Regions from separate parts of the Actinoplanes sp. NPDC049118 genome, predicted to be linked through region 2. Evidence: riboswitches for the same ligand, from Rfam matches in the RefSeq annotation. Region 2 holds a riboswitch; the other holds the start of a gene.
What was found. A riboswitch is a leader RNA that binds a small molecule or an ion and turns the genes downstream of it on or off. The one in region 2 is predicted to bind S-adenosylmethionine.
Positions count from the first base shown of each region.

Region 1: it holds a riboswitch for S-adenosylmethionine, as region 2 does, so the genes downstream of both, thrC (threonine synthase) here and AB0B58_RS00855 (aminotransferase class V-fold PLP-dependent enzyme) in region 2, are expected to answer to the same signal.

Region 1 is NZ_JBEZDY010000005.1:200,057-204,259, forward strand. Features, by position in the region: gene AB0B58_RS09940 (hypothetical protein) at 1-165, shown strand, start outside; gene thrC (threonine synthase) at 308-1,588, opposite strand; SAM riboswitch class I at 1,601-1,738, opposite strand; gene AB0B58_RS09950 (ATP-binding cassette domain-containing protein) at 2,048-3,040, shown strand; gene AB0B58_RS09955 (ABC transporter permease subunit) at 3,037-4,047, shown strand; gene AB0B58_RS09960 (DUF3263 domain-containing protein) at 4,089-4,203, shown strand, end outside.
Region 2 is NZ_JBEZDY010000001.1:196,597-200,799, forward strand. Features, by position in the region: gene AB0B58_RS00850 (DinB family protein) at 1-373, opposite strand, end outside; gene AB0B58_RS00855 (aminotransferase class V-fold PLP-dependent enzyme) at 419-1,699, opposite strand; SAM riboswitch class IV at 1,733-1,849, opposite strand; gene AB0B58_RS00860 (carbonic anhydrase) at 1,895-2,386, opposite strand; gene AB0B58_RS00865 (redoxin domain-containing protein) at 2,528-3,160, shown strand; gene AB0B58_RS00870 (MarR family transcriptional regulator) at 3,180-3,665, shown strand; gene AB0B58_RS00875 (MFS transporter) at 3,662-4,203, shown strand, end outside.

The sequences.
Region 1 (4,203 bases), on a different contig from region 2:
ACCGGCACGTACGGTGCGCGCAATGCGTTCGAGCGGCATGCGGGCCTGGAGCGCGGCGGTTACCGGGAGGCGCCGCTAAGGCCGGTCCTGCAGCGCGCCGTGAAGAGAATTTGGTCGGGAGGACGCACGCACAGCGCCTCCGGCACTGGGTCGTTGGGCCCCTAGGAGATTGTCGCCAAGCTCAAAGGTGGGGCCACGTACGGCGTCACGTCCTCCCGCGTAGAGCATCCTGCCGAGCCTGAGATCCCCGCGCAAGTCCTCAGGGGAAGGAATTCTCAACGTTGGGCAGATGTTCGACTACTCTCCGTCAGCCCAGGAGGCCGGCGTCCCGGGCACCGCGCAGCGACGGTTTGATCCGGTGGGTCGGGCCGACCTGCCCGGCGACGGCGTCCAGCGTCTTGAGGCCCTCGCCGGTGTTGTAGACGACGGTCTCCTTGTCCGGGTCGAGCCGGCCGCTCGCGATGAGCTTCCTGAGCACCGCGACGGTGACACCGCCGGCGGTCTCGGCGAAGACGCCGGTGGTGCGGGCGAGCAGCTGGATGGCGTCGCGGATCTCGTCGTCGTCGGCGTAGTCCATCCAGCCTCCGGTGCGGGTCACGGCCTCGATCGCGTACGCGCCGGCGGCCGGGTCACCGATGTTCAGCGACTTCGCGATGCCGGTCGGCTTCACCGGGATGATCTGGTCGGTGCCGTTGTGCAGCGCCGTGGCGATGGGGTTGCAGCCGGCCGACTGTGCACCGAAGACGGTCCAGCCACCCTCGGGCGCCTCGACCAGGCCGATCTCCACGAGCTCGGTGAAGGCCTTGTCAATCTTGGTGAGCAGCTCGCCGCTGGCCATCGGCACGATCACCTGTGCGGGGATGCGCCAGCCGAGCTGCTCGGCGACCTCGTAACCCAGAGTCTTCGAACCCTCGGCGTAGAACGGCCGAACGTTGACGTTGACGAAGGCGGTGTCCTCGAACTCGTCGGTCTCGACGAGCTCGCCGCACAGCCGGTTGACGTCGTCGTAGGAGCCGTCGATGGCGACCAGGTCGCCGCCGTAGACGGCGGTGGTGATGACCTTGCCCTGCTCGAGATCGCCGGGGATGAAGACGATCGAGGGAACCCCGGCGCGGGCGGCGTGCGCCGCGACGGAGTTGGCCAGGTTGCCGGTCGACGCGCAGGCGAACCGGGTGAAGCCCAGCTCGCGGGCGGCGGTGAGCGCGACGGAGACGACCCGGTCCTTGAAGGAGTGCGTCGGGTTGGCGGAGTCGTCCTTGACCCAGAGCGGCGCCCGCAGCCCGATCTCGGCGGCCAGCGCGGGCGCGCTGACCAGCGGGGTCAGGCCGGGGTCGAGGGTGACCCGGCCGGCGGGGTCCTGCCCGCTGGGCAGCAGGGCGGCGTAGCGCCAGATGTTCTGCGGCCCGGCCTCGATCTGCTCCCGGGTGACCGCGGCGAGCGCGGCGGCGTCGTAGGCGACCTCGAGCGGGCCGAAACACTCGTAACAGGCGTGCTGCGCGGCGAGCGGGAATTCGGCACCGCAGCCACGGCAGACGAGGGCACGGGCGGGGCTGATGGACTTGCTTGGGGCGTCGACGGCCGACGTCATAATGAGGCCTTCCTCTCATCTTTCCCCGGGCGTCGTCGGACGCTCATGGGGACGGAATTAGCACCTGCCGCGCGCGGCCTCGTCATCGAGACAAGCGCGGTGGTTGCCGGGGCGTCATCGGGCCGTTCCCTCAGCCCCTCTGGATGAGGTATTCAGTTGTGTTACCGACACCTTACGACGCGGGCGGCGAAATCGGAGCCGACCGTCCCGAGGTGTGAGCGACGTCCTTCCCGCTCGATTAATGACGGTCGATTGATTCAGCGCATTCTCCGAGGCCGGTTCCCTACCCTGCACCCAGGTCGCAACGGTGACCGCCGGCAGCGGCCGCGCCTGAGTCGGAGCGGGCCGTGGCCCACCGCTCCCCCGGTGGGCCACGGCCGGTGCATCGGAGACCGTGAGTTTCTGGCGACCTGCGCATAGGGTGACGCACGTCACTCCACAATGCGCGGGAGGTGCGGCGTGAGCGCCGTCCTGGAAATACAGGGTCTGCGGAAGACCTATCGCACCCGCAAGGGGGTGCGCAGAGCCCTCGACGGCTTCGACATGGTCGTGGAGGCGGGGCAGGTGCACGGCTTCCTCGGGCCCAACGGCTCCGGCAAGACCACCACGCTGCGCACGCTGCTGGGGCTGATCAAGCCGAACGGCGGCCGGATGTCGTTGCTCGGCCGCGAGGTGCCGCAGGCGCTGCCCGAGGTGGCCGGCCTCGTCGGCGCGATCGTGGAGAGCCCGCAGTTCTTCGGCAACTTCTCCGCGCGGGACACCCTCTCCCTGCTGGCCGACGCGGGCGGCGTCGACCGGCACCGGGTCGGCGAGGTGCTCGAACTCGTCGGCCTGCGCGACCGCTCGAAGGACCGGGTCAAGACCTACTCGCTGGGCATGAAGCAGCGCCTCGCGGTCGCGTCCGCGCTGCTCAAGAACCCGAGGCTGCTGATACTGGACGAGCCCGCGAACGGCCTGGACCCGGGCGGCATCCGGGAGATGCGCACGCTCATGGGCAACCTGGCGGCCTCCGGGATGACCGTGCTGCTCTCCAGCCACATCCTCGGCGAGGTCCAGCTGATCTGCGACTCCGTCACGATCATCTCGGCCGGGCGGCGGGTGACCGCCGGCGGCGTCGCCGACGTGCTCGCCCGGCACCAGTCCGCTTCGGTGCGGGTCCGCGTCGAGTCGATCGGCGACCTCACCTCCTCCGCGGGCGCGTTGCGGGAGATCGGCGCGCACGTGGTCGTCGAGGCCGATCACCTCATGGTCAGCAACGTCGCCCAGCCGAGCACGATCACCCGGGCGCTCGCCTCCCGCGGCTTCTTCGTCAGCGAGCTGGCGCCGGTCCCAGCCGACCTGGAGAGCGTGTTCCTCGATCTCACCGGCACCGCGCCGGTCGAGGGCATGCACCGCCAGGTCGACCAGTCCGCGCTCGCGGCGCCGATGCCGAACGGCGGGTGGGGGCTGTGAGCCTGTATGCGGCGGAGACCCGGCGGCTCGCCAAGCGCCGCTTCACCCGTTGGGCCGTCCTCGGCACCCTGATCGTGCTGGCCGCGATCACGGCGGGCATGTTCGTCACGAACAAGCCGACCACGCCGGAGCTGCGGGCGGCGGCCCAGGTACAGGCCGACCAGGACTACCAGCTCGCGCTGAGGTCGGCCGCCGAGGAGCGGACGCGCTGCGCGGCCGCACAGGGCACGACGGAGGCGGCGAACTACCCGCCCAGCTGCGCCGAGTTGTACCAGCCGACCAGGGAGGACTACCGGGCCGAGTGGTACATGCCGCCGACCTTCGACTTCCGGGAGCAGTTCGGCACGATGGTCGTGGCGCTGTCGGCGCTGCTGGCGGTGATGGCATTCCTGGTCGGCGCGAGCTATGTCGGCGCCGAGTGGAGCAGCGGCGGCATGATGAACCTGCTGCTCTGGCGGCCGCGGCGGCTGCAGGTGCTGAACACTAAGCTCGGCGCCCTGCTGACGGGCCTGGCCGCGCTGACCGTGCTGGTGTCGGCGGCCTGGACCGGGGCCTTCGCGCTGATCGCGAGCCTGCGCGGAACGCTGGACTCGATGACACCCGGCGCGTGGCAGTCCTTCGTGCTCATGGAGGTACGCGGGCTGGTACTGGTGCTGGTCGCGGGCGCGGTCGGTTTCGGGCTCGCCTCCATCGGCCGGCACACGGCGATGGCGCTCGGCGCGGCGATCGGCGCCATCATCGTGTTCCAGTTCGGGCTCGGCACCGTGCTGGCCCTGGCGAAGGTGCCGTACGTCGAGGCGTACCTGGTGCCGGTCTGGACCACGGCCTGGATGGACAAGTCGGTGGTGGTGACCGACTGGGAGTCCTGCAACTACTCGAGCACCCAGGGCTGCGAGCCGAACACGATGTCGATCACCTGGCCGATGGCCGGCGGGGCGCTGGCGGCCCTGCTCGTCCTCGTTGTGGGGGCGGCGATGTGGACTATGCGTAGCAGAGACATTACCTAAGGTAGTTTCTGCTGGGTCAGGCACACACTCGGACGGCGGGGATCGGCGGCTGCCACTATGCTGGCGATCCCCTTCGTACATCTGTGCGTGCTCTCCCACCGCCCAGGAGCGCCATGCAGCCCGACGCCGAACTCAACGAGCAGATCCCGGCGCCCC
Region 2 (4,203 bases):
GCCACCACGGGACGCGCCCCGTCGTGTCCAGCGTCAGCGCCTCGATGGTGGCGTCCGAGTGCGCCCAGACCCGCTTGTAGAGGTCGATGACGTCGGCGCGGGACTCGTCCGCGGTGGCCCACATGTCGGCGTTCGGCTCGGCGTCGTCGTCCAGCCAGGGCAGCGGCTGCGGGAACGGGCGGCCGAACGTGTCGCCCAGGTAGCCGGCCTCGATGCTGGCCACGTGCTTGACCACGCCGAGCAGGTTGGTGGCCGTCGGCACGAGCGGCCGCCGCACGTCGTACTCGGAGAGCCCGTCCAGCTTCCACAGTAGAGCCTCGCGGGTGGCCCGCAGGTAGTGGTGGAGATCCGCCTTCTGATCAATGTCAGTCATGCGAGCCAGCATGCCAGCAGTCTCCCGGGTGGGCGGGCCCGGTACTCACCGGCCGGTGCGCGCGCCGACCAGCTGCCGGCCCGCGCCGACGGAGGTCAACGCGCCGAGGGCGCCGACGAACCGGTCGATGTCCGCGCCGGTGGTGCCCAGCCCGAAGCTCACCCGCAGCAGCGCCGCGGTCGAGGCGTCACAGGTGGCCACGCCGGCGGCGCCGGTGAGGCGGCGGGTGAGCGGGTGCGCGCAGAACTGACCGGCCCGGACCCCGATGCCGTGGTCGTCGGCGAGCCGGTCGGCCACCGCGGCGGCGTCGTTGCCGGGCAGCGCGAGCGACACGATGCCCACCCGGGGCTGCGCGGGGCCGAAGAGGCTGACCTCGGCGGCGCCGGGAACCCCGGTCAGGCCGCCGCGCAGCCGGGCCAGCAGGTCCTGCTCCCGATCGTGCAGCGCGGCCCGGTCGGCCCGGGTCAGCGCCGCGCAGACCGCCGCCAGGGAGACCGCGCCGAGCAGGTTCGGCGTGCCGCCCTCGTGCCGGGCGGGCCCGGTGGACCAGGTGACGTCGCCGGCGGCGCCGACGGACGCGCTGGCGCCGCCGCCGCGCAGGTAGGGCGCCGCCGCGTCCAGCCAGTCGGCGCGGCCCGCCAGCACGCCCGCGCCGAAGGGCGCGTAGAGCTTGTGCCCGGACAGCGCCAGGTAGTCGGCGCCGAGCTCGGCTAGGTCGACGGGGGAGTGCGGCGCGAGCTGCGCGGCATCGACGACGACGCGGGCGCCGTACCGGTGTGCGAGGTCGGCCAGGCGCCGGACCGGCCAGATCTCGCCCGTCACGTTGCTCGCGCCGGTGACGGCGAGCAGGGCCGGACCGCGCAGCGAACGCAACGCCCGCTCCAGGGTCTCGACGGCGGCGTCCGGGCTCGACGGCGTCGCCAGCCGCAGCGGCGCCGGCCAGGGCAGCAGGTTCGCGTGGTGCTCGCCGTCGAAGACGATCGTGGTGACGTCCGCCGGCAGGCAGCGGGCGAGCAGGTTCAGCGCGTCGGTGGTGTTCCGGGTGAACACCACCGTGTCGCCCGGTCGCGCACCGACGAAGCCGGCGATGACGTCGCGGGCGCGCTCGTACTCCTGCGTCGACCTCCGGGAGCGGATGCCGGCGCCGCGGTGGACGCTGCCGTACCAGGGCAGCAGGCCCTCGACCGCCTCGGCCGCGGCGCGGACGCACGGGGCCGACGCGGCGTAGTCGAGGTGGGCGAACGGGACGGTGTCCCCGCCCGGCAGCCGTACGGTGAGTCCGGCGCCGACGACATCGAGGTCGGTGCGCTGCGGCAACAGGGACATGGTGAGCCTCCGCGAGGTCGGGGACCCCGCCGGGGCCCGCGCTTGCCCGCGTCGTTGTCGACGCCGGCCCGGTCCTCACCCGGAGCACCCCATCGCGAACACAAGGGTTGCCGGCCAGCAAGCCGGGGCTTCGCGCTGGCACTCATGACCAGTCGGCACCGTATCAGCATCGGCCGGGCCGGGCTCGGGGAGGGCTCAGTGGACCTCGCGCAGCTTGCCGGTCTCGACCTCGTAGACGAAGCCCCGCACCGAGTCCTTCACCGGGATGAACGGGTCCTCGAGCACCCGGCGCAGCGACTGCCGCACGTCGTCGTCGAGGTCCGCGAAGGCCTCGACGGCCCACGGCGGCTTGATGCCGACCTCGTGGCGGATGCTCTCCTTGAAGTCGTCGTCGGTGAAGGTCAGCATCCCGCAGTCGGTGTGGTGGATCAGGACGATCTCGGTGGTGCCGAGCAGGCGCTGGCTGATCGCCAGGCTGCGCAGCTGGTCGGCGGTGATGACGCCGCCCGCGTTGCGGATCACGTGCGCGTCACCCTCGGAGAGCCCGAGCAGCCCGTACGGGTTGAGCCGGGCGTCCATGCAGGCGACGACGGCGACGTGCCGGGCGGGCGGCAGGGGCAGCGAGCCCTTGTCGAAGTCGGCGGCGTAACGCTCGGCGTTGGCCAGCAGCTCGTCGGTGATACTCATGGGCCTCAGCTCCTGTGGCAGGCGGACGTGCGCAGAAACGCATACTATCCCCGTCTGCCGAATAGGATATCGAACCATTCCCTGATCATTGTTTACCCGGGCGCCACAATGCCTATCAATTTGATAGGTATGGTGGCGCACATGACGACAGCACCGGTGCGCCTGCGGAGCGCGGAGGAGACCGCCTTCCGGCGCCAGCTCGCCAAGGACGCCGTCTGGAGCCGGATGGTCGCTCCCGGCGGCCGCGTCCCGGCCATGCCCCTGATCGAGGTGGACCTCGGCCCGATCCACCTGGACCGGTTGCTGCAGACCGGGCCGCTCGTGCTGGTCTTCTTCTCCTGTGCGGAATCGGCGTCCGTCGACGCCGTGCTCGCCGGCTACCAGCGCACCCTGCTGCCGGCCTGCACCGACGCGGGCGCCCACCTGGTCGCGGTGAGCCCGCAGCGGGTGGGGCTGCTTGCCCCGGCCAAACACCGGCACGACCTCGGCTACCTGGTGGCCTCGGACCCCCGGCACGCCCTCATCGACGCCTTCCGGATCGGCTACCAGAGCCCGGAGGCGGGCGCGACGCTGGGCACCGGCCGGTCGGTACTGCCGTACCCGGCGGTGGTGGTGGCGGACCGCACGGGAACGGTCTGCTACGTCAGCATCCGTCCGGAGGCTGCGCCGCCGACCCCGGCCGCACGGGTCATCGCGGCCCTCGATCGACTGAGGCCGCCGCGGTCCCGCCGCCCGGCCGCGCCGCATCCTAAGGGCCCGCCGGAATTTATATAAGCACTGTTATATTGGCGGGGTGACCGAACCGGACCTGCTCGACAGCAGCTACTACGGCGACCTGTTCCGGCTGCTCGCCGAGATGGACTCCGACATCGCCGGCCTCTACGCCGAGGCCGGCATCGAGGGCGTCCGGACCCGTTTCGTCGGGCCGCTCATCGACCTCGGCCGGCGCGGGCCGCTGACCATCCAGGAGCTCGCCGACGCCCGCAAGGTGACCCATTCGGCGATGAGCCAGACCGCGGCCGCGATGCGCAAGGCCGGGCTGGTGGAGCGCGCCGACGACACCGACGGGCGCACCCGCCGGGTGCGGCTCACCGGGCGGGCCCGGGAACTGGTGCCGTTCCTGAGTGCCGAGTGGCGCGCCACCGAGGCGACCGTCCGCGCGCTCGACGCCGAACTGGAGTATCCGCTCATGCGGGTGGTCGCCGACCTGCGCGGCGCGCTCGCCGCCCGCCCGTTCGCGGAACGCCTGCGTGACCACCTCGCCGAGCAACTGCCGTGAGCGCCGCCGGCACCCTGGTCGACCTGCGGCCACTGCGGGAGAACCCCGTCTTCCGCCGGCTCTGGCTCGGCACGACCGCGTCCGGGCTCGGCGGTCAGCTGGGCGCGTTCGCCGTCGTCTACTACGTCTGGGAACGCACCCACAATCCCGCCATGGTCGGCCTGGCCGGCCTGGTCACCGCCGTACCGCTGATCGTGCTCGCCCTCGCCGGCAGCGCGTTCGCGGACCACGTCGACCGGCGCCGGCTGGCGCTCGGATGCGCGTACGGGCAGGTCGCGGTCAGCCTGGCCATGGCCGGGGTAGCCGCGACGGACGCCGGAGGCGTGCCGCTCATGCTGGCGCTCGCCGGCCTCGGCTCGGCGCTCGCGGCGCTCGGCGCGCCCGCCCGGCACACGTTCGTCCCGGCGCTGCTCGCCGGCGAGCGGCTCGCCGCCGGCCTCGCCCTCAACCACCTGTCGTTCCAGCTGGCGATGCTGCTCGGCCCGGCGGCGGCCGGCCTGGTCACCGCCCGCTGGGGTACGGCCTGGTGCTTCGCCAT